DNA from 3 places in the Clostridium sp. 'White wine YQ' genome. Region 1 is predicted to be linked to each of the others. Evidence: predicted binding sites of a transcription regulator. Region 1 holds the regulator's gene; each other region holds the start of a gene.
The links. The regulator NrdR, encoded in region 1, represses ribonucleotide reductase genes. The targets are predictions, from matches to a motif close to CACNANATNTNGTG.
Positions count from the first base shown of each region.

Region 2: PTZ02_RS18020 (vitamin B12-dependent ribonucleotide reductase) is a predicted target of NrdR. The motif match lies at 2,076-2,089, and genes of this name have one in related genera.
Region 3: nrdD (anaerobic ribonucleoside-triphosphate reductase) is a predicted target of NrdR. The motif match lies at 4,392-4,405, and genes of this name have one in related genera.

Region 1 covers NZ_JAQYUU010000001.1:1,027,161-1,034,889, forward strand. The annotation lists gene sigE (RNA polymerase sporulation sigma factor SigE) at 1-353, shown strand, start outside; gene sigG (RNA polymerase sporulation sigma factor SigG) at 432-1,205, shown strand; gene PTZ02_RS05110 (YlmC/YmxH family sporulation protein) at 1,371-1,631, shown strand; gene nrdR (transcriptional regulator NrdR) at 1,691-2,146, shown strand; gene pgeF (peptidoglycan editing factor PgeF) at 2,333-3,046, shown strand; gene PTZ02_RS05125 (response regulator transcription factor) at 3,062-3,760, shown strand; gene pnpS (two-component system histidine kinase PnpS) at 3,763-5,460, shown strand; gene PTZ02_RS05135 (phosphate ABC transporter substrate-binding protein) at 5,689-6,579, shown strand; gene pstC (phosphate ABC transporter permease subunit PstC) at 6,650-7,540, shown strand; gene pstA (phosphate ABC transporter permease PstA) at 7,542-7,729, shown strand, end outside.
Region 2 covers NZ_JAQYUU010000009.1:138,626-146,354, reverse strand. The annotation lists gene PTZ02_RS18025 (sigma-54-dependent transcriptional regulator) at 1-1,896, opposite strand, end outside; gene PTZ02_RS18020 (vitamin B12-dependent ribonucleotide reductase) at 2,138-4,648, shown strand; gene PTZ02_RS18015 (HAD family hydrolase) at 4,708-5,313, opposite strand; gene PTZ02_RS18010 (HD family phosphohydrolase) at 5,395-6,084, shown strand; gene PTZ02_RS18005 (hypothetical protein) at 6,132-6,569, opposite strand; gene PTZ02_RS18000 (CobW family GTP-binding protein) at 6,754-7,722, shown strand; gene PTZ02_RS17995 (GTP-binding protein) at 7,725-7,729, shown strand, end outside.
Region 3 covers NZ_JAQYUU010000003.1:59,795-67,523, forward strand. The annotation lists gene PTZ02_RS12515 (aconitate hydratase) at 1-704, opposite strand, end outside; gene nifV (homocitrate synthase) at 721-1,875, opposite strand; gene nrdD (anaerobic ribonucleoside-triphosphate reductase) at 2,257-4,374, opposite strand; gene PTZ02_RS12530 (DUF3048 domain-containing protein) at 4,638-5,633, shown strand; gene PTZ02_RS12535 (DegV family protein) at 5,812-6,654, shown strand; gene PTZ02_RS12540 (PadR family transcriptional regulator) at 6,659-7,111, shown strand; gene PTZ02_RS12545 (hypothetical protein) at 7,183-7,392, shown strand; gene PTZ02_RS12550 (ferredoxin) at 7,427-7,615, opposite strand.

The DNA of each region.
Region 1 (7,729 bases):
TAATGTATTTAAGAAGAAATTCTAAGGTGAAGGCTGAGATTTCTTTTTATGAACCTCTAAATATTGATTGGGATGGAAATGAATTATTGCTTTCAGACATATTAGGTACTGAAAATGATATTGTATATAACTTAATAGAAGATGAAGTTGATAAGCAATTATTATTTATGGTACTAAAAAACTTGAATGATAGAGAGAAGGAAATAGTTAAATTAAGATTTGGATTATATGGCTCTAGAGAGAAAACACAAAAGGAAGTAGCTGATATGTTAGGTATTTCTCAATCATATATTTCTAGATTAGAAAAGAAGATAATTAATAGATTGAAAAAAGAAATGAATAAAATGATTTGATATGTTTAGTATAAAAAAACCTCCTAAGGGATATACTCTTAATGCAGTCATTTATTACGTCCTAAGGGGTTGGTCATTTTGATTATTAATAAGGTTGAAATCTGTGGAGTAAATACAGCTAAACTACCAGTGCTAAAGTCAAAGGAAATGAAAGAGTTGTTAATTAGAATGAAAAACGGCGATGAAAGTGCTAGAGAAGTTTTTATTAAAGGAAATTTAAGGCTAGTATTAAGTGTGATACAAAGATTTAACAACCGTGGTGAAAATGTAGATGACCTTTTTCAAGTGGGTTGCATTGGATTGATGAAAGCTATTGACAATTTTGATTTAGAACAAAATGTTAAGTTTTCCACTTATGCAGTACCAATGATAATTGGTGAGATTAGAAGATATTTAAGAGATAATAATTCAATTAGAGTAAGTAGATCATTAAGAGATATTGCTTATAGAGCTCTACTTGTAAGAGATAGATTAATTAATGAAGATAATAAAGAACCTACAATTTCTCAAATTGCAAAAGAACTAGAATTGCCAAGAGAGGAAGTTGTATTTGCACTGGATGCTATTCAAGATCCAGTATCGTTGTTTGAACCTATATATCATGATGGTGGAGATGCCATTTTTGTTATGGATCAAATTAGTGATACCAAAAATGGTGACGATAATTGGCTTGAGAACATTTCTATTAAAGAGGCAATGAAAAAGCTTAATGATAGAGAAAAATTAATACTTACATTAAGATTTTTTAATGGAAGAACACAAATGGAAGTTGCAGATGAAATTGGTATTTCACAAGCACAGGTTAGTCGATTAGAAAAAACTGCATTAAAGCATATGAGAAAATATGTTTAATAACATCTTAAATTGAGGGGATTCAGCATTATGAGTTCCCTTAATTTTATTATTAAAAATGAAGTTATATTACAACAAAATTTGAATATTATGTAGTATAGGGTTTTTGAAAGGAAACTTAACTTAAAACACTGTATAAGGTTTTAAAAATGGGGGGATTAAAAAATGGAAGAAATACTACATTCATTAAATGCTATAAGAACTATGGAAGTTATTGATATAGAAAGAGGAATAAAGATTGGCTTTGCGAGAGATTTTAAGATAAATTGTGATAACAATTCTATCGAATCTATTCTCATTCCAATACAAAAAGGAAATTGGTTCGGTAAAATGGAATATATAGAAATAGCTTGGGGTGATATTATTAAAATAGGTGAAGATGTAATACTTGTAAATCTCAAGGAAATTGCTCAAGAAATACTCTAGCAAATTTAGTAATTTATAGGTATAATATATTTACATCATATATGAGGGGCGTGAATAGAATGAGATGTCCATATTGTTCCTATGAAGAAAGTAAAGTAGTTGATTCAAGATCAACTGATGATTTTGCTGCAATTAGAAGAAGAAGAGAATGTTTAAGCTGTGGTAAAAGATATACAACCTATGAGAAGCTTGAAGATATTCCAATTCTTGTTATAAAGAAAGATCAAAGCAGAGAAAACTTTAATAAGGATAAAATAATTAATGGTTTAATAAAAGCATGTCAGAAAAGACCTGTTTCTAGAGCTCAAATAGAGGAAATTGCAAGTGATATAGAAAAAGCAATAAGTAATAAGATGATTTCTGAAATAAAGTCTGACCTTATTGGAGAAATGATAATGGATAGGTTAAAAGACATTGATGAAGTAGCTTATGTTAGGTTTGCATCAGTTTATAGACAGTTTAAAGACATAAATACTTTCCTTCAAGAAATTGAACGATTAATGTTAAATAAATAGTATATTAAGGACTACATAATTTAAAGCGTACTAAAAAGAGTTAATTATATATCTTTTAGTAACTTTGTAAGTAGTCCTTTTATTATATTAAAAATTTATGTTATAGTTTAGTTAAGACGTGTTAATTTTTGTTATAAATACAATAAGTTATCTATATAAAATGTTAAAATTAAGAGGTAAGAAAAAATGCAAAGTAAAACAATGAAGGATTTTATAGGTATAGTAGATGATAATTATGAAGTATATTTCTCAATTGGAGAAAAAAGTTATAGTAAAAGCACTGAGAATGGTAAAGCCAATATAAAAAGTTTAGAAGATATTTTCTCTATGGATTCAATAAAATATATATCTCAAGTACATTCTGATAGGATAATTAATTTGATAAATATTAAAGAAGATACTTCAAAATTAGAGGCAGATGCTATAATAACAGGCTTAAAAAATACTGGAATAGGAGTATTCTATGCAGATTGTGTACCAGTTATTCTTTATGACAAATCAACTGGAATAATTGCAGCGGTGCATAGTGGATGGAGAGGAACTTACGAAGAAATTGTTAAAAAGACAGTTTTATCAATGGAGAGTGAATACAGTTGTAAAGCATCAGATATAAAGGTAATAATAGGACCACATATTCATGATTGCTGTTATGAAGTAAGTGAAGAGCTTAAAACACAATTTATTGAGAAAGATTCATTCAGAGGAGTAAATTTATTCAAAGGTAGAAATTTATCTCTTAAAAAAGCTATTATAAAAGGGTTGAATGATTTAGGAGTAGAAGATGAAAATATATTAACATTAGATTACTGTACTTGTTGTGAAAAGGATATTAAATTGCATTCTTACAGAAGAGATGGAATTAATTCAGGAAGATGCTATGGATTTATAGTAAAAAAATAGCTGGAGGTATTAAAAATGTCAAGTGAGAAGATATTTATTGTTGATGACGAAGAACATATATTAGAACTACTAAAATTTAATTTTGAAAACGCTGGTTACAAGGTAGATACAGCTACGAATGGGGTTGATGCATTAAAAAAAATTAAAGCTGAACCACCTAAGCTTATATTGCTAGATGTAATGCTTCCGGGTATGGATGGCTATGACGTTTGCAAAGAAATAAGAAGGGAAAGTGCTACTCAAAATATTCCTATAATAATGATTACAGCAAAGAGTGAAGAACTTGACAAAATTCTTGGCCTTGAACTGGGAGCTGATGATTATATAACTAAACCTTTTTCGGTTAGAGAGATTCTTGCTAGAGTTAAAGCTGTATTGAGAAGAACAACATCAAGTACAACAACTGAAAGAGCATTTAATGTATATAATATATCAGTAGATTTTGTTAAACATGAAGTATTAAAGGATGGTCAAAAAGTGGATTTGACCCTTAAGGAGTTTGAATTATTAGAAATACTAATTAGAAATAGAGGAAAAGTTTTAACTAGAGAAACATTGCTAGATAAGATATGGGGATATGAATACATTGGTGAAACTAGAACAGTTGACGTACATATAAGACACCTTAGAAAGAAAGTTGAAGAAGATGATAAAAATCCTAAACTAATTGAGACAATAAGAGGTATAGGATATAGATTCTTCAGCGGAGATTAAATATGAGAAAAAAAATCTTATTTTCTATAATCGTTACTGTGCTATTTGCACTTATAGTTGTAAGTACAGCATTTATAACTATGGTAAATTACCAATATGTAAATAATGCAAAAGAAACATTAAGGATTTATAATGACCTAGTTAAATATTCAAATTTGAAAAATATAGAAAACATACCTAAGTTAGCTGCAGCTGATAAAAATACTCCTGAAATAAGAATTACATATATCTTAAAAGATGGAAAAGTTGTTTTTGACTCTGATGAAGATAGTTCAAAACTAGATAATCATAATACAAGAGAAGAAGTTCAAGCAGCAAGACTAAATGGTGAAGGTTCTGCGATTAGATTTTCAAATACATTACACAAAACTATGGTTTATTATGCCACTCAGTTAGATGATGGAAGTGTAATTAGAACTTCAATTCCATTAGAAAACACTAAGTTATTCTACAACGGATATTTTAAGTATTATATTTTAGTTTTTTTAATAGTAATATTAGTTACAATTTGGCTATCTTTTAAGTTAATTAAAGTTATAGTTGAACCAGTTAAGGAAATGGAATTTATAACCTCTAGAATTGCTCAAGGGGAATATAATAGAAGAGTTAGAATTTTTTCGAAGGATGAGCTTGGTTCACTAGGAAAAACTTTTAATAACATGGCTGAACAATTACAGTCAAAAATAAACGAAGTCGTAGAAAAACAAAATAGACTTGAAGCCATTTTGACTAGCATGGATAGTGGTGTAATTGCGGTTGATAGAATGCATAATATTATTATGATAAATCCTTATGCAAAAAATATATTCAGTATTAAGGAAGACATAATAGGCAAACCCCTATTAGATCATATTCGTGATTTTGAATTAGATCTTCTTTTTGAAGAGAAGTCTGAAGGCGTACATGAGATTAAAATTATTTGGCCGAGTGAAAGAATACTAAGAATAAGAACTACTGATATTATAAATGGAAGTGAATTCATAGGTACAGTTGCTGTATTGCAAGATATAACAGATATAAGAAGGCTTGAAAATATGAGATCAGAATTTGTAGCAAATGTTTCTCATGAACTTAAAACTCCACTTACATCAATAAAAGGTTTTGCTGAAACCTTAAAATATGTTGAAGATGAGGCAACTAGGCAAAAGTTTTTAGGTATTATTGATGATGAATCAGAAAGACTAACAAGATTAATTAATGATATCTTAACTTTATCAAACATTGAACAAAACAATGATATTGTTAAAGAAGAGTTCCATCCTAAAGAAATAGTTGAAGATGTAACATTATTGATGAAAAAACTAGCTGATGATAAAAAAATACAACTAAACACTTCTAATGTTTCTTCTGTATATTTATATGGAAGTAAAGACGGATTTAAACAGATGGTCATTAACCTTCTTGAAAATGCAATCAAGTATTCAGAAGAAGGAGATACAGTAAACTGCAGAAGTTATAGCAAAAATGGAGAATACTATTTTGAAGTAGAAGATACGGGTTGTGGAATACCTGAAAATGAATTAACAAGAATCTTTGAAAGATTTTATAGAGTTGATAAAGCTAGAAGTAGAGCTAAAGGTGGAACCGGCTTAGGTCTAGCAATAGTAAAACACATTGTAAAGAGCTATAATGGAACAATTGATGTTCAAAGTGAAGTGGGAAAAGGAAGTAAGTTTTTGGTTAAAATTAAACATTTATAATTAAAAAAGAGGCAATGGCCTCTTTTTTTTATTAAGAAAGAAGAATATGTAGGTAATTTAAATAAAGATTAAAAGGTAAAATTCCTTGTCAATATATCTAATGTTAATTTTAATTAACATTAGCATAATACTAATTTACATTAATCTAATAGTGGGTTAACTTTGAAGGTTTATTATTAATCTTGTAAGGAATAATAAATATGTAAATTAAGTTTTGGAGGAATAGAAATGAAGAGAAAAGGAATAAAAATAACCATTTTAGGTTTATCATTAGTTTTAGGACTTTCAGCTTTTGCTGGATGTGCAAAGAAAGATGATGCTTCAAACAAAGCAAATAATTTATCAGGAAGCATAACACTAGCAGGTTCAACTGCATTACAACCATTAGTTGAAGCAACAAAAGATGGATTTAATGAAGAATATCCAGATATAACAATTAATGCTCAAGGTGGTGGATCAGGAACTGGCTTAACTCAAGTTTCTCAAGGAGCGGTTGATGTAGGAAACTCAGACGTTTTTGCCGAAGATAGCTTAAAACCAGAAGATGCAAAAGCACTTGTAGATCACAAGGTAGTTGCTCAAGGTTTTGCTGTAGTAGTTAATAAAAACTTAAATGTTACTAACTTAACTAAGAAACAAATTCAAGACATATTTGCTGGAACAATTAAGAATTGGAAAGAAGTTGGCGGACCAGACAAGGAAATTATAGTTGTTCACAGACCAAGTTCTTCAGGAACAAGAAAGACTTTTGTAAAAGTTGTACTTGATGGAAACAAAGATTTAGAAAATGATAAAATTGGAGTTACTCAAGATAGTAATGGAGCTGTAGTTCAGGCTATGGAAAAATCAGATGGATCTATCAGTTATGTTTCACTTGCTTATTTGCAAAGTGATGAGGCTAAAAATAAATTAAGCGGAGTTAGCATTGATAATGTAGCACCAACTAAAGAAAATATAACAACTGGAAAATATATATTCTGGTCATGGGGACATATGTACACTAAAGGCGAACCAAATGAAGCAGTAAAAGCATTCTTAGATTACATTGGAAGCGATAAAAACAAAGAAGTTATTAATAAACAAGGATACATTAACGGATCAGATATGAAGGTTAAATAATAATTAAAAATAATTCTCCAAGGGCTGATTAGTTTCAGCCCTAAATTTGATGGAGGGGGATAATTAAAGTATGGAAGGCTCAAGAAGTTTTATAAAAAAATTAAGAACAGAATATACAGGAAAAATATATGCTTATTTATGTGGAATAATTATCATAATACTAACACTTTCGATAATGTTTTTTATTGCATCAAAGGGGCTTCAAACATTTATAACAGATAAACAAAGCATTAAAGATGTGTTACTTGGACTTACGTGGAAACCAGATGCAAGCACACCTAAGTATGGTGCTTTAGTGTTTATACTTGGATCGACATTTGTTTCAGTAGGCGCGGTTATAATTAGTGCACCTATTGCAATAGCATTAGCAATATTTATGAATCTTATTTCAAGTAAATTTGGTAAAAAGGTATTACAGCCTGCATTGGAATTATTTGTTGGAATACCATCAGTAGTTTATGGATGGATAGGTATTTCAATTTTAGTTCCATTAATTAAAAACTCCTTTGGAGGTTTAGGTTTTAGTTTGTTGTCAGGTATTTTAGTTTTAAGCATAATGATATTACCAACTATTGCTTCACTTGCCTCAGATGCAATCAGTACTGTACCAAGAGACTATTTAGAAGCTTCATATGGATTAGGGGCTACTAGGTGGCAAACTATAAGTAAGGTAATAATTCCAGCAGCTAAAAGCGGAATATTAACAGGAGTAGTTCTTGGAATAGCAAGAGCATTTGGAGAAGCCTTAGCTGTACAAATGGTTATAGGTAATAGTGCAAGAATCCCAGCTGGTCTTACAGACTCAACTGCAACATTGACTAGTATTATAACTATGGATATGGCTAATACTGCAACAGGAACTCCATGGAATAATGCTCTTTGGACACTTGCATTAATACTTCTAGTTATTAGTTTCTTATTCATATTAATAATTAGAAAGATTGGATCAAGAGGTGAGTAATATGAAAGCAAAAACTCAAGATAAGATTGCAACAGTAATTTTATATGTTATATCCAGCCTAGTAGTTTTACTACTAGTAGCATTTATGGGATATATAATTTATAGAGGAGCTTCCTCACTAAATATAAAATTCTTAACATCAGCTCCTAAAACTACATCATCAGGTGGCGGAATAGGACCTGAATTATT
Region 2 (7,729 bases), on a different contig from region 1:
GTGTAAAGTACTTACAAGTGGAAGTGTCTTAGTCCTTATTCCAAGCTCCTCCTGCAATTCCCCTCCAAAAGTTGTTAGCGAACCCATATCCACTAGGAAAAGAATATCGGATTCAATTTTAGATTGAATAATAAAGGTTTTAAGCCTATTGATAACTTTTTGCGGCTTTTCTTCTATAGGTGCATTTATTCCAATCGCATAATTTGCACCCAGAAGTTTATTAGTTGCATCCGCCATAGATGTTGCAGTTGATGCTCCATGTGCTACAACTATTACTTTTACTTCATTATCTTGCTTCTCAACATTTCTATCATCATAAACTAAAAACATAGCTAAAAATGCAGCTTCGTCTATAGGCATAGATACATCCATTACTCTATCAATTATTTTTAAACAATTTAACGCTATATTAAATTCCTTTTTATGCTCTGTTCTTACCGTATTTAATTGAGGGTTTACAATTTTTTGATTTTTTCTGATTCTCTCAATAGAATTTGCAATATGAACAGCCATTCCATAATAGATCTTCTCACTTAAGGTTCTATTTAAACCCTCTTCGCAGTATGATACAATTTGTTGAACTATATTAATTACTTCTTTATCGATAACACTTTCAAGGTTTGAAATATCTCTTTTCTTATTAACACTATAAATATAATTATTGAAGTACTCTTCTATATCTCTTCCCATCTCTTTTTCAAGTTCTTCACTATCTATTCCTCTGCTTTTTAATTCATGTACCCTTAAATCAATCATATCGTATATACTTACTTCACCTTGCTCCTCTTGGAAAAGCACTTGTTCACTATCATTATCAAATATGCAATATCTATTATTAATACCTATTAGCTTATTCCAAAGTTGTCTGTGCTCAACGGCAGAATACAAACCTTGCCTTATATATACAGGAAGCTCCATAGTATTTATCTTCATTTCTTTTTTCTTTCTAGAAACATAGTCAGCGTATGCTTTTGCACAAGCTAACTGCACATCTGTTTTAAGTTGCCCTATGTTATTAGGACAATTGTAACTAGATAGTGCTTTCATGGAATTTACTGATACCATGATGGTTTTATCAAGTCTGAAAGATTCTTCTCTAAGAAATTCGCATATTAAATTAAATCTTTCCTCAAGGCTTCTCTCATTTAAGCTAGGAATTCTTATAATCATTGGTATTCTTCTAGTAAAGGTCTTAAGTAAAGTTGATTCCGGATTCTCAGTAGTAGCTGAAATTATTAAAACATTAGCACTTCTTTCAGATTCTGTTTCACCTAGTCGTCTAAATGTTCCTTTATCCATAAATGTAAAGAACATCTCTTGCCCTTCTGGTGTAAGTCTATGTACTTCATCTAGAAACAATATTCCGCCATTAGCCTTTTCAATTAACCCCACCCTATCTGAGTCTGCCCCAGTATATGAGCCTTTTTTACTTCCAAATATTTGTCCAATAAGAAGTTGAGGGTTATTGGCATAATCTGCGCAGTTAAAGGTTATAAAAGGAGAATCCTTGCCCATACTTTCCATTTCTATTGCATACTTATGAATAAGTCCTGCAAACATGGATTTACCTACACCAGTCTCTCCTAAAATTAAAATATTCATTCCTTTCGGCGGATATAAGATCGCTGCTTTTGCTTGTTCTACTGCTGAAAAAAGGCTACCATTTTTGCTTGCAAATTTATCAAGACTGCTCTCTTCTTCGTTTGCTTCCTGAGGTGTAAAAAGTACTGGCTTGCCTTTAATTTTTATTATTTTACCTTCTTCACTTAATTTATTTAGATCACTACTTACATTGGCCCTATCAAGTCCTAGTGCCGAAGATATGTCACTAGCACTTACGCCTTCCCCGTCATATAGCTCTATTAACTTTTCATAAATTAGATCTATTCTTTTCAACTTTTCATCACCTCTATAAATGTTAACCTTATCATAGAACCTATTATATATTGTTAGATAATTTAAATCAATTTAAAAGATTATAATTTGAAAAACTTTAAATTAGTTAGAAAACAGTAAGATTATCTATTCTAGTTCAGGTTATTTTACCCATATATAGTATTTATATTATTGCATACCACAATATATTGTGTTTAGAATATATTTATAGGCTTATTGTTTTTTTAAAGGAGAGATTAAAATGAATCACTTATACAACCTTATTTCACGTTATTTTACTAAAGAGTTAGAGGGGACTAACAAAACCGTATATGATTTATTCAATTGGAAAACTGTTAAAGTTGAAATATTGGATTACAAAACAAATAAATTAATTTTTTCCAAAGATAATTTAGAATTTCCTGACTTCTATTCTCAAAATGCCTGCAATATCATAGCTAGTAAGTACTTTAGACAAAATGGTGTTCCTAATGGCAACGGATACGAAAGAAGTATGAAAGAAATAACCCATAGATTAGTTAATTTTTGGACTACATATGCTTTAGAACAAGGTTTAATAACTAAAGATAATTCTCAAATATTTTATGATGAACTTGCTTACGGAATATTAAGCCAAAGGTGGGCACCTAATTCTCCTCAGTGGTTTAATACTGGGTTAAAGCTATCTTATGGAATAGATAAAGATTCAGAAGGACACTTTTATTATGATGAAAAACTAGACAAAGTTATGCCATCTACTGATGCCTTTACTAGAACTCAAGGATCTGCTTGCTTTATTAATGGAATAGAAGATACGTTATTAGGACCACGCTCTATAACTGATTTAATTACTACTGAAACTAGACTTTTTAAGCAAGGTTCTGGTACAGGTACTAATTTTTCAAATATCAGAGCAATAGATGAACCTCTATCGGGAGGTGGAAAATCTTCTGGACTTATGTCATTCCTTAAGGTTCTTGATAGAAATGCAGGTGCTATAAAATCTGGTGGAACCACAAGACGTGCTGCCAAAATGGTATGCTTAGATTATGACCATCCTGAAATAATGGAGTTTATAACTTGGAAAGCTAGAGAAGAACAAAAAGTAAGAGATTTAGGTAAAATGGGATATGATATTGGTTTTGAAGGGGAAGCATATGAAACTGTTTCTGGTCAAAATGCTAATAACTCAATAAGATTCTCTGATGAATTTATGAAAAAAGTTATTTCTAAGAATGATGATACTATTTACCTTAAAGGAAGAAAAAGTGAGAGTGTAAATAAAGAGATTTCAGTCAATGAACTATGGAATACCTTTAACGAAAGTTCTTGGAGTTGTGCAGATCCAGCTCCTCAATTTGATGATATTATAAACGCATGGCACACTTGTCCTGCTGGAGAAGATGGGCTATATGGTGCAAAACATAACAGAATAAATGCTTCCAACCCATGCTCAGAGTATCATTTTCTTGATGACACAGCCTGTAACCTAGCAAGTATAAATATCAGAAAATTTTATGATGAACACACTAAGACTTTTGACCTAAAAGGATTAACACACTTAACAGCTTTAATTCAAATTGTACTAGATACCACTATATATCAAGGACAATTCCCAACAGCTGAAATTGCTAGAAAATCCTTTATGTTTAGAACTACAGGACTCGGTATTGCAAACACAGGCTCAACCCTTATGGCAATGGCCATTCCTTATGATAGTGAAGAAGGAAGAAATGTATCGGCTGCTATTATGGGAATAGTAACTGGATATTCATATTATGTTTCTTCTCTTATGGCAGAGAAAGTTGGAGCTTTTCCAAAGTTTGAAATAAATAAAGAATATATGTTAAGAGTTATAAGAAATCATTCTAGAGCAGCAGGTGCTATGCTGGATGACTTTGAAGGATTAGATTATTCACCAATAAAGGTAGATCATGACCTTCTAGATAAACTTTCTTTAGCAAATTTATCTAAGGCTTTAAAAAATTCTTGGGAACTTGCATACTCACATGGAAAAGAAGTTGGGTATAGAAATGCTCAAGTAACTGTAATCGCACCTACTGGAACAATTGCACTAGCAATGGATTGCGATACTACCTCTATCGAACCATTCTTCTCTCATATAGTATGGAAGAACTTAAGCGGTGGTGGCTATATGAAGTTAGTTAATACTACTATAAAAACTGCTTTAGAAACTTTGGGATACAATAAAGAAGAGATGGATTCTATTATCTCCTATATAGATGGTACTGGCAGAATTGAAGATGCTCCATTCTTAAAGGAAGCTCATTATTCAATATTTGATACAGCCAACAAATCTCATGGAGGCTACAGATTTATTTCTCCATTAGGTCATGTTAAGATGGTTGCTGCTTTAACTCCATTTGTTTCTGGAGCTATTTCTAAGACTGTAAACTTACCAAATGATGCTACAGTTGAAGATTTTAAAGCTGTTCATGAAGAATCTTGGAAGCTAGGTGTAAAATGTATTGCCTTATACAGAGATGGCTCAAAGGTTTCTCAACCTTTAAATGTATCTTTAGATTCTGGTGAGAAGAAGCTTGAATCCATGACTTATAAGGAATTAATTGATTATGCAAAATCCTTAGAAAACAAACTAAAAAACATTCCTGCAGAAGCTGCTATTTCTGAAGAAATCATCCCTGAGGGACATCATAAAGTTAAATGCGGCAACTGTGGAAGTCAGCAAATAGTCCCTAATGGAACCTGCTCCCTATGCTTGACATGTGGATCTACTAGCGGATGTAGCTAATTATAAGAAAGAAGAAGTCTAATTTGTACTGACTTCTTCTTTTTCTTTTCTAAAATATATTAAATATTTACTCCATACTTAGATAGCTCGTCTCTTAAATCCTCAGCTCCTTTAAACACTATTCCATTAATTCCAAGCTTGTTGGCTGCTTCAATATTAATTGCAGTATCATCTATAAATATGGTTTCTTCTGCCTTCATGTTATATCTATCAAGTACTAACTTATAAATTTCTTCTTCTGGCTTAAGAAGCTTTTCTTTAAATGAAAATACTCCTCCATCAAAATGTTCAAAAAAGTCATGTTTCTTAGTGACATTTTCATGAGCTACTAGGTGAAAATTTGATAATATATATGTTTTATATCCCGCACCCTTAACTGCTTTTAATATTTCTACTGATTCCTCTATTGGCGTAAGAATCTCATACCAATTGTCCATAGCGAGTCTTATTAAATCTTCGTTTTCTTTACTTCTTTTACATAATACCTCGATTGCTTCTTCTTCAGTGATTGTTCCCCTATCAAGCATTGCCCATTCTTCACTTAGAAATACTTGATTAATTAATTCCTTAACCTTACTTTTTTCTATTCCCTTATTCATTAAATATTCTACCGGATTATAATCTAATAAAACATTTCCTAAGTCAAATATTATGTTCTTAATCATGCTATTTACCTCATCCTTTCACATAGATATATCTTAATTTATATTATATACTATAGATAGATTTAACGGGAGGATTTAATAATGCATACACTTAAAGCTTTAAATCTGCATCTATCAACTGAAGATATTGCTATAATTCAGTCTTCAGTACCAGAAACTCTAATAGACTATTTATTTAATGAAGTTCTAAATAACTATCTATCTTTTGACAAAGGACATGGAATTAATCACATTGTGACTGTAATTAAGTCTTCATTAAAGCTTTCAAAGTTCCATTCTGTAAAAATTCCAATGGTTTTAACTGTTGCTATATATCATGATCTTGGACTTAAATTTGATAGAGCTAAGCATCAAATACACTCAAAAGAAATCCTTATCCAAGATAAAAAGCTTGAAACTTGGTTCTTACCTGAAGAAATATTTATAATGGGTGATGCTTGTGAAGACCATAGGGCTTCAAATAACTACAAACCTAGAAATATATATGGACTTATTATCTCTGATGCTGATAGAACTACAGATATTGATGACATGATTACACGTTGCTATAACTATTCCAAAAAGCACTTTCCTGACTTAGATGAAGAAGAAACATACAATAGAGTTAAAACACACTTAAGAGAAAAATATGGTGATGGCGGGTATGCTAAATTATATTTACCTGAAAGTGAGAAAATAATAATGGAACCTATATATAGCGCTAGAGAAATATTATCAGATGATGATGAGTTTTATAAAGCATACCATAAGAAAATCTTTGATGAACAATAAAGCAAAGCTTGCAATAGGATTACCTTTTGCAAGCTTTTATTTTTTTATTATCTTGTAGTAATATTACTTTCTAGACTTTTTACTATTTCATCTGATTGAGCTTGATTAATTACACCTTTTTCAACTAGTTCCTTGAAAAAATCTCCTCTAGTCTTATGATGCTCTTTTAGATACGCCTCTCTTTGTTCTTTGCTCATATCCTTTAGTTTTTCTCTCTCTTCCTTTCTAGCTGCCTTTTTTTCTTTTGCATATGCTAGAATCTTATCCTCTTGATCTTGAGTTATCTTTGATTCCTTAACCAATTTATCAAGATTTTCTTTTAACTTGCCATGATGTTTTTTATTTAATACAGTTATAGTCTTAGTTTTTGTGCTTTTATCTTGTGTTGAAGCAGTTGATGCATATGCCTTAGTTCCTATGGATAGGGATATTGTAGCAGCCGCTACCCCCAATAGAACTTTTCTTTTGATACTTACTTTGTTCATTTGTTCACTCTCCTTAGAAAATAAATACATCCATATTCTTACCTAAAATAGAAAATTTATTTATATTATTTGAAATCAAATTTGAACTAACTGTTAATTAACTTCAAATGCAAATTATTTGCATTGATTCACATTTCCCATTAGTTTAAAATGAACAATATAATATTTTTGCGAGGTATTAATTATGAGTATTAAAATAGATGTTTTCTCAGGATTCTTAGGCGCTGGTAAAACTATGCTTATTAAAAAGCTTATAGAAGAATCTCTTAATAAAGAAAAAATAGCAATAATAGAAAATGAGTTTGGAGAAATAGGTATAGATGGCTCCTTTCTTAGGAATTCAAAAATCGAAATTACAGAAATAAGTGCTGGATGTATTTGCTGTAGTGTTTATGGTGATTTTAAAAAAGGAATACTTGAAGTTATAGATAAATATTCCCCTGAAAGAATAATAGTAGAGCCTTCTGGAGTAGCAAAACTTTCCGAAATACTTTCAGTTTTTAAGGAGCCAGACATACAAGAAAAAGTTTCATTAAACATGCTTATAACTGTCCTTGATGTAACTAAGTATGATTTATATATAAATAATTTTGCTGACTTTTATAAGGACCAAATAGTCAATGCTAAAACTATCATATTAAGTAGAACTCAAAACATTTCTAAAGATGATGTTTTATCACTTACTGAAAAAATTAAAAAGTTAAACTCACATGCCAGCATAGTTACAACTCCTTGGAGTGATGTACCTGCATCTTCAATTATTGACATAGCAGAAAACACAGAGGAAGTTCCTTTACTAAATAAAATAAATATATTAAAGAAGGATTTGGGGAAAGGCATCTTAAAGACTTCCACGGTAGCTGGAACCAAAGAAGCTTTTGAATCAATTGGAATAGAAACCCCAGAAGTTTACTCAAGAAAAAGAATTGAATCTATATTAAGTAGCTTAACTGACAACTCAAAATATGGACTAGTTCTAAGAGCTAAGGGAATTATTGAGGCTGATGAGGATAACTGGTTAGAATTTGACTATGTTCCAGGAGAATATGAAATTAGGAATTCCAGTGCAGATTATTCTGGAAGAATATGCGTAATAGGAAATCATCTTAATATAAATGAAATTAAAAATCTATTTACCTGTAAGGAAATATAAATATGAA
Region 3 (7,729 bases), on a different contig from region 1:
TTAAAATACTCAAGAGTTCTTTCATCACTTGGGAATATTGAAGTTGTAGCTCCAAGTTCTGCTCCCATGTTTGTTATAGTTGCTCTTTCTGGAACTGAAAGAGTTTTAACTCCTTCTCCTGCATATTCAAATACTCTTCCAACTCCACCTTTTACTGTAAGTTGTCTTAATACTTCAAGAATTATATCCTTTGCCGCTACCATTGGGTTTAGTTTTCCTACAAGATTAATCTTGCAGACTTTAGGTGTATTAATATAATAAGCTCCTCCACCCATTGCTAAAGCAACATCTAATCCACCTGCTCCCATAGCAAGCATTCCAACTCCACCTGCTGTAGGTGTATGTGAATCTGAACCTGTTAAGGTTTCACCTGGAGTTGAGAATCTTTCTAAGAATACTTGGTGACATATTCCGTTTCCTGGTTTTGAAAAATACACTCCATATTTGGATGCTACTGTTTGAATAAATGCATGGTCATCAGCATTTTCAAAGCCTTGTTGTAGCATATTATGATCAATAAAAGCAACACTTCTTTTAGTTTTTACTCTATCTATACCCATAGCTTCTAATTGAAGATATGCCATTGTACCTGTTGAATCTTGAGTAAGGGTTTGGTCTATTTTAATACCTATTGGTTCTCCTACTACAAGTTCTCCTTCTACTAAATGTGATTTTAATATTTTATATACTAAATTTTCGCCCATCTTTCTTCCCCCTTGCTTATTGCTTATTTATTCTCTTATAATCTCTATAGAGCTGAACTATTTCTTTATCAAAAAGGCTTCTCTTAAGGTTAACAGAAACTTCTCTAACTTTAGCCAAAAGCCAATCTGCTGCCTGACTATCTAGTTCTTCCCCATACTCTTTAAACTTATTTACTATGCTTGCTCTTCCGGAATGTTTACCTATAACTAACTGTCTTTGAAGTCCAACTTCATCTGGTGAAAAAGCCTCATAGTTTTTAGGATTTTTTATTGCCCCATCTGCATGAATTCCTGATTCATGAGCAAACATATTTGTACCAACTATAGCTTTCCATATAGGAAGATCTCTTCCTGATGCTCTAGATACATATTCAGATAATTCTCTAAACATCTTTGTATCTGCATTAACTTCATATCCATAAACGTGTTTAAGAGCCATTAAAACTTCTTCTAGTGCTGCATTTCCTGCTCTTTCCCCTAATCCATTTACAGTTACTCCAACGTGAGTTGCTCCCCCTAAGATTCCTGCAATAGCATTTGCTGTAGCCATACCAAAATCATTATGAGTATGCATTTCTATATCAAAATTTGTATTATCTCTTAAATCTTTAATGATACTATTAATTTTAAATGGTTCCATTATTCCAACAGTATCACAATATCTAAATCTATCGGCACCTGCCTTTTTAGCTTCTGTTATAAACTGTACAAGGAAATCCCTATCAGCTCTTGAAGAGTCTTCTCCATTAACAGATATATATACTCCATTTTTCTTAGCAAACTCTACTGCTTTTACCATACTTTCTAAAACCCATTCTCTTGAGGTTTTAAGCTTATGCTCAATATGGATATCTGATACTGATATAGAAATTGCAACAGCATCAACGCCACAATCAATAGATTGCTCAATATCTGAAATTACGGCTCTATTCCACGCCATTATTGAAGCTTTTAAGCCTCTCTTTGCGATAGTTTTTATAGCAGCTTTTTCATCTCCACCCATAGTAGGAATTCCGACTTCAAGCTGATCTACACCTAATTCATCAAGTAATTCTGCTATAGCTACCTTTTCATGATTCGAAAAAACTACACCTGCAGTTTGCTCTCCATCACGTAAAGTAGTATCTACAATAGTAATCTCTTTACCTGTTTTTAAATCTTTAATAGACATTCTGATCCCCCTTTTTACTTTTTCTAAACCCCAATTTACACTCTTTGTCAAATTGTCATCACTTATGCAATAGATAAGCCTTCACAATTCAATATACTCAATTTTATCACAACAAAAAAATAATAACAAGATTTTTTATACACCTTTGTATTCTTGTGTTTTCAAGCTTTAAGGCCTAAATTCCTTTGAAATTCCCTATTCCTAGCATTTTTCACTTTTTGCAAGTTCAAAAAAATTTCTTTCACCTTCTTTGTAACAGCACGCTACAAAAAACATCATTTTTAAACATGTTTTTATATTATAAGGTAATAAATTATTATATTTTTCACTGAAAATTAAAAAAGAAAACCTTCCTAATAAATTAGGAAGGTTTTAAAAGTATTATACACACTTATAGTTCTTATTATGTTTTTCTGTATGAGTGATTCTATCTTCTCTCTCTTGGTATTTTCCTGGACCAAATCTTTCATCTAAACTTAAATATCCAGTTACTCTTGATACACCTTGAATATCTGTGCTTCCACAACTTGTGCATTTACTCTCATTGCTGTGAAGATATGTTCCACAAGTTCTACAATATCTTATGTGGAAGTTTATTCCTAGGTAACTTATATTAGTATTCTTATAAGCATAATTAAGAATATCCATTATAGCCTCTCCAGTTGGGCAGTCATCTACTTCAAGATAACTTATATGTCCAGCATTACAAAGCTTATGATAAGGAGCTTCTATTTCAATTTTAGTTTTTATAGATAAAGGTTGACTTACTGGTACATGATAACTATTTGTATAGTACTCTTTATCAGTTACACCATTTAATTTACCAAACATCTTTTGATCTTGTTTAATAAACTTACCGCTAAGTCCTTCTGCTGGTGTAGCGTAACAACTCCAGTTTAATTTAGTTTCTTCTATAAATCTATCACATTTATTTCTTAAATGAGTTACTATTTTAACTCCTAATTCTCTAGCTTCTTCACTTTCACCGTGATGTTTACCAGTTAATGCAACTAGTGTTTCAGCTAATCCTATAAATCCTATACCCCATGTACCTTGCTTTAATATAGGTTCAATGGAATCATTTTGATCTAACCCTTCTGCACCTTTCATTAGATGTTGTCCAGCAACAAAAGGTAAATCCTTAACTCTTAATTGTTTTAATATACCATATCTATGAAGTAATGATTCTTTTGCTAGTTCTATTCTTGAGTCAAAAATCTCAAAGAATTTATTAATATCGCCTTTTGCAAGGATACCTATTCTTGGTAAGTTGATTGTAGTTGGTGCAATATTTCCTCTTCCCTTACAACCAGGTTCCCCGTTTACATTTTTCATTAGGTATGTTCTACATCCCATTGTCGCTGGCATGTATCCTTGATCATAGTATTCTTTATTAAAATCAGCATCTATATTCATAAATGTCGGATTCATTCTCTTTGCAGCAACCCTGCAAGCTAATTTATATAAATAATGGTATGGATCATTTGGTTCTCTATTTACCCCTTCTTTAACTCTAAAAATTATGTTAGGGAATATAGGTTGTTCTCCTCTACCAAGTCCTTTTTCATATTCTAGTAAGAAGGCTTCACATACTAATGCAGCTTCCTTCGAATGAGGAATTCCTAAGTTTATAGAAGAAAATGGTACTTGTGATCCTGCTCTTGAATGCATTGTATTAAGATTGTAAACTACTCCTTGCATTGCTTGATGAACTCTTTCAACAAGTTTTCTCTCTATAGTCTCTTCTAACTTTTCTCCTTCTAATCCATATGATACAAGTTCATTTCTAATTTCCTCTCTTGTTGGCTCAATGAATATAGCCATATCATTATCAAAGTCTGGATGAGATTGTCCACCAAACATATCATTTTGAGTAGATTGTAATAATATACAAGAAAGTTCTGCTGCAGTTTCAATTCTTCTAGGCATATTAATAGTTCCATACCCAGTGTTGAAACCCTTTTCAAGCATTTCTTTTGTAGGAATATGTAGACAATTTGTTGTCAAGTTGTATGAGTCTAAATCATGGTAATATACATCTCCATTTTCATGAGCTTTTGCTAGATGTTTAGGCATTGATGCTAAGTTGTGCCATTTGTTTGACTCAGATGCAATTCTTAATAGCTTTGAAGAAAAATTATTTCCTACATTAGCATTATCTCTATCTGTCTCTACACCTATTTTTTTAATCGCAGTCATTAAATCTGATTTTATTTCTCTAACCTTTGTTCTTTCATCTCTGTAAGCAGAATAATTACCTGCAATTTCATTTAATCCACTATCTTTTAGTGCTCTAACCACAAGATTTTGGATTTCCTCTACTGTAACTCTCTCTTGTTCTGACATTTCTATGTAGGTTATAACCTTCTGTACTAAGTCAATAACTTGACCTTCTCTTAAGTGACTCCCAGCTTCCTCTGCCGCGCGTTTAATGGCATTAGAAATTTTCTCTGAGTTAAATTTTGTTTCTCTACCGTCTCTTTTCACAACATCTAGCATGTCGCATACCTCCATAACACCATATATTGTACTTTGATTATTATATATTAGGAAAATTTTATTATCAATCTTCAAATTTCTCCTTTAAAGGTTATAGCATTTAATATATCCTTTTTACTCCTATTTTTAAGTTTTTTTAAAGGTTTTTGACCTTTGACTTTTATAGAAAAGTTTCAACCTCTTAAAAACTTAATAGAAATCAGTAATTTATCCATTACTATTCTTAATATAATTTATGTAGATAATGCTATAAGGAGATTATTATGATAAAAAAATTTTTTTCCCTAATACTATGTTCATCATTAATACTCGTTGGATGCTCCAAACACCCCAACACCCAATTGGATAATAATACAGATTCTTCTCCTGTAAGTAAATCTGAAGTTACACAAGTAAGTTCTTATACTGGAGAAGATACCTCCCAAGAAATACTAAATAATTCCCCCTTTATGGTTATCGTAGAAAACTCTACCGCCTCAAGACCTCAAAGTGGATTAAATTCTGCTGACATTGTCTATGAAACTATGGCCGAGGGAGGAATACCAAGGTTTATAGCCCTCTTCCAAAAAAATTTACCAAAAAAAATTGGTCCTGTAAGAAGTGCTCGGGCATATTTCATTTCAATTGGAAAATCATTGAATCTACCCTTTGCTCATTGCGGAGGAAGTGAAGAAGCTCTATCTCTTATATCAAAGGATAAATCTTATATGAGTATTAATGAAATGTCTAATAGAAATTTCTTTTGGAGGGATAATGAAAGAAAAGCTCCTCATAATTTATATACTTCTGGAGAAAATATAGAAAAGTATATTAAAAGCAAAAATCTAACTTATACTCCTAATAAGTTTATGACCTTTAATAATAATTATTGGAGTAATCCTTCTCTGCAAGATCTTAATGCACTTAATCTAGTGCTAAATAAAAGTTATTCTACAAGTTATATTTATAAAGATGGTTTTTATGAAAAATCTATGGATGGAAAACCTGCTTTAGATATGAATACTAATAGCATACTTAAATTTAAAAATGTTGTTATTCAAAAGACTGAAATATCATTATCAAAGGATATGGTTCATTTGAATATAAGACTAACTGGTACCGGAAATGCCTTTGTATTATCGAATGGCAAAATAATAAATGGATATTGGAAACAAGAAAATAACAGAACTATACTTTATGATAACAAAAACAATGAGATTCCTTTATCTCCTGGAAATACAATTGGGCATATAGTTGCAAATGATGTTAGTGTGAATTAAGATGTTATATTTTTAGAAGTTTGAAATTCTCTCATTACATTAGATATTGAGCGGATTTCCTTCTGAAAATATATTTTTTTAAAAACCTTATCAATACTGATATATTTTATCCTTATCACTATTGATAATGTTATCTATTATGCTATAATTAGCTTACAAGTTATTTTGGAGGTTTATTATGGAAAAAATCGCTTTAATCACAGATAGTTCTTGTGATTTAGAAATGGATGAAATAAATAAGCATAACATAAAGCTTCTTCCTTTTAGAATCATCTATAAGGATAGGGAGTTTAGAGATAGAATAGATATTTCACCTGAGTATTTATATTCAAATATTGAAAAAGAGGTTCCTACTACTTCTCTTCCTAGTATAGAAACCACTGATGAAATTCTAACCTCTCTAGAGAGAGAAGGTTATACACATGTTATTATAATCACTATCTCTTTAGGGTTTTCAGGAACATATAATAGTGTTAAACTAATAGCAGAAGATCATCCTAATCTTAAATTCCATATATTCGATACAAAAACTCTTTCTAGAGAGCAAGGATATATAGTTTTAGATGCAGCTAGAATGATCGAGGCTGGAGAAAGCTTTGATAACATTGTTAAAGCCCTCCCAGGTTGCAAGGAAAGGACTGGTATCTTCTTTACACTAGATACTTTAGAATACCTTAGAAAAGGCGGTAGAATAGGTCGAGTTGCTGGAGTAATTGGTCAGCTTTTAAATATAAAGCCTGTTATAACTGTTGCTCCTGATGGAAACTTCTCAGTTTACTCAAAAGTTCGTGGAAGAAAACAGTCTTTGAAAGTAATAAGAGAAATTTTAGATGAATGGCTAAGCAAGGGAAAATGTAAAGTTGCAGTTCTTCATGGAGGTGCTCCAGAAGAAGCCAAGAAATTCTATGATGAAATCAAAGACCTACCTAATATAACTAGTCTAGGATTTTCAGCTATCGGGCCTGCTTTAGGAGTTCACACTGGTCCTGGGCTTGTAGGAATAACATTAGAAAAGGAATAGTAGTATGAATAATTCAAGCTTTAATAGGGAAGAGAATATTAGAGCAGAAGAAAAAAGACTCTATGAAGAATATAAAAAGAAACTCGCAGATTTAAAAAAGATTAATAAAGAAAAAGAGGCTGTTGGTCAAGTTTTTACAAAAGGATTGTTGCCAATATACGTATTATATATATTAAGCCAAGGTTCTTCTAATGGTAATGATATTTCTCATAAGATTGGTGAAAAAACAAATGGTCTTTGGGTTCCTTCCACTGGTGGAATATATCCTACATTAAAAAGATTTGAAAAAGAAGGATTAATCATTGGTGAATGGGATGACCCTAAAAAGAAATTCCAAAAGATATATTCTCTTACACCGCTTGGTTTAGAAGAATTCGAAAAAAGAAAGGATCTATTAAAACCTAAGATTCAAGAAGCTCTAAAGGTCTTTAATACGATATATTCTCATCTTTATTAGCTTTATAAACGAATAACAATTACCTTCTATAGAAATAATAATATTATTATTTTACATAGGAGGTTTTTTAAGTGAAGGGAAAAATTCTTGAAATGAATCCAACAAGTGCATCTGTATTACTTGAAAATGGTACTACTTTAGATGTTCAAAGATCTCATATTCCAGCAGGTTCTATGGTTGGAAGTGAAGTCAATTTAGATTTTTCTACTGAGAGTGCACTAAACGGACAAAACTTTATGAATGACAAAATAAGCAATGAAAAACTTGTTGATTTCTTTTAATATAAAAAGTAGCCTTTATAGGCTACTTTTTATATTACTCTACATTTATAGCATTAACCGGACAATTTTCTTCTGCTTCCTTTGCGCTATCCTCGCTATCATTTGGAACTGGATCTGCTATTACTCCTGCCTTTCCATCATCCTGCATGTCAAATACATCAGGTGCTATTGATGGGCATAATCCGCATCCAATACAAGTATCCTTATCCACATCTGCTTTCATAGTTTTCCCTCCTAATGAATTTAATAACAAACTTATTATTTCACCAAAAACAATTTCTTATTCAAAAAAAATAACTTGGCAAAGGCCAAGTTATTATATCAAGCTTAATTATTA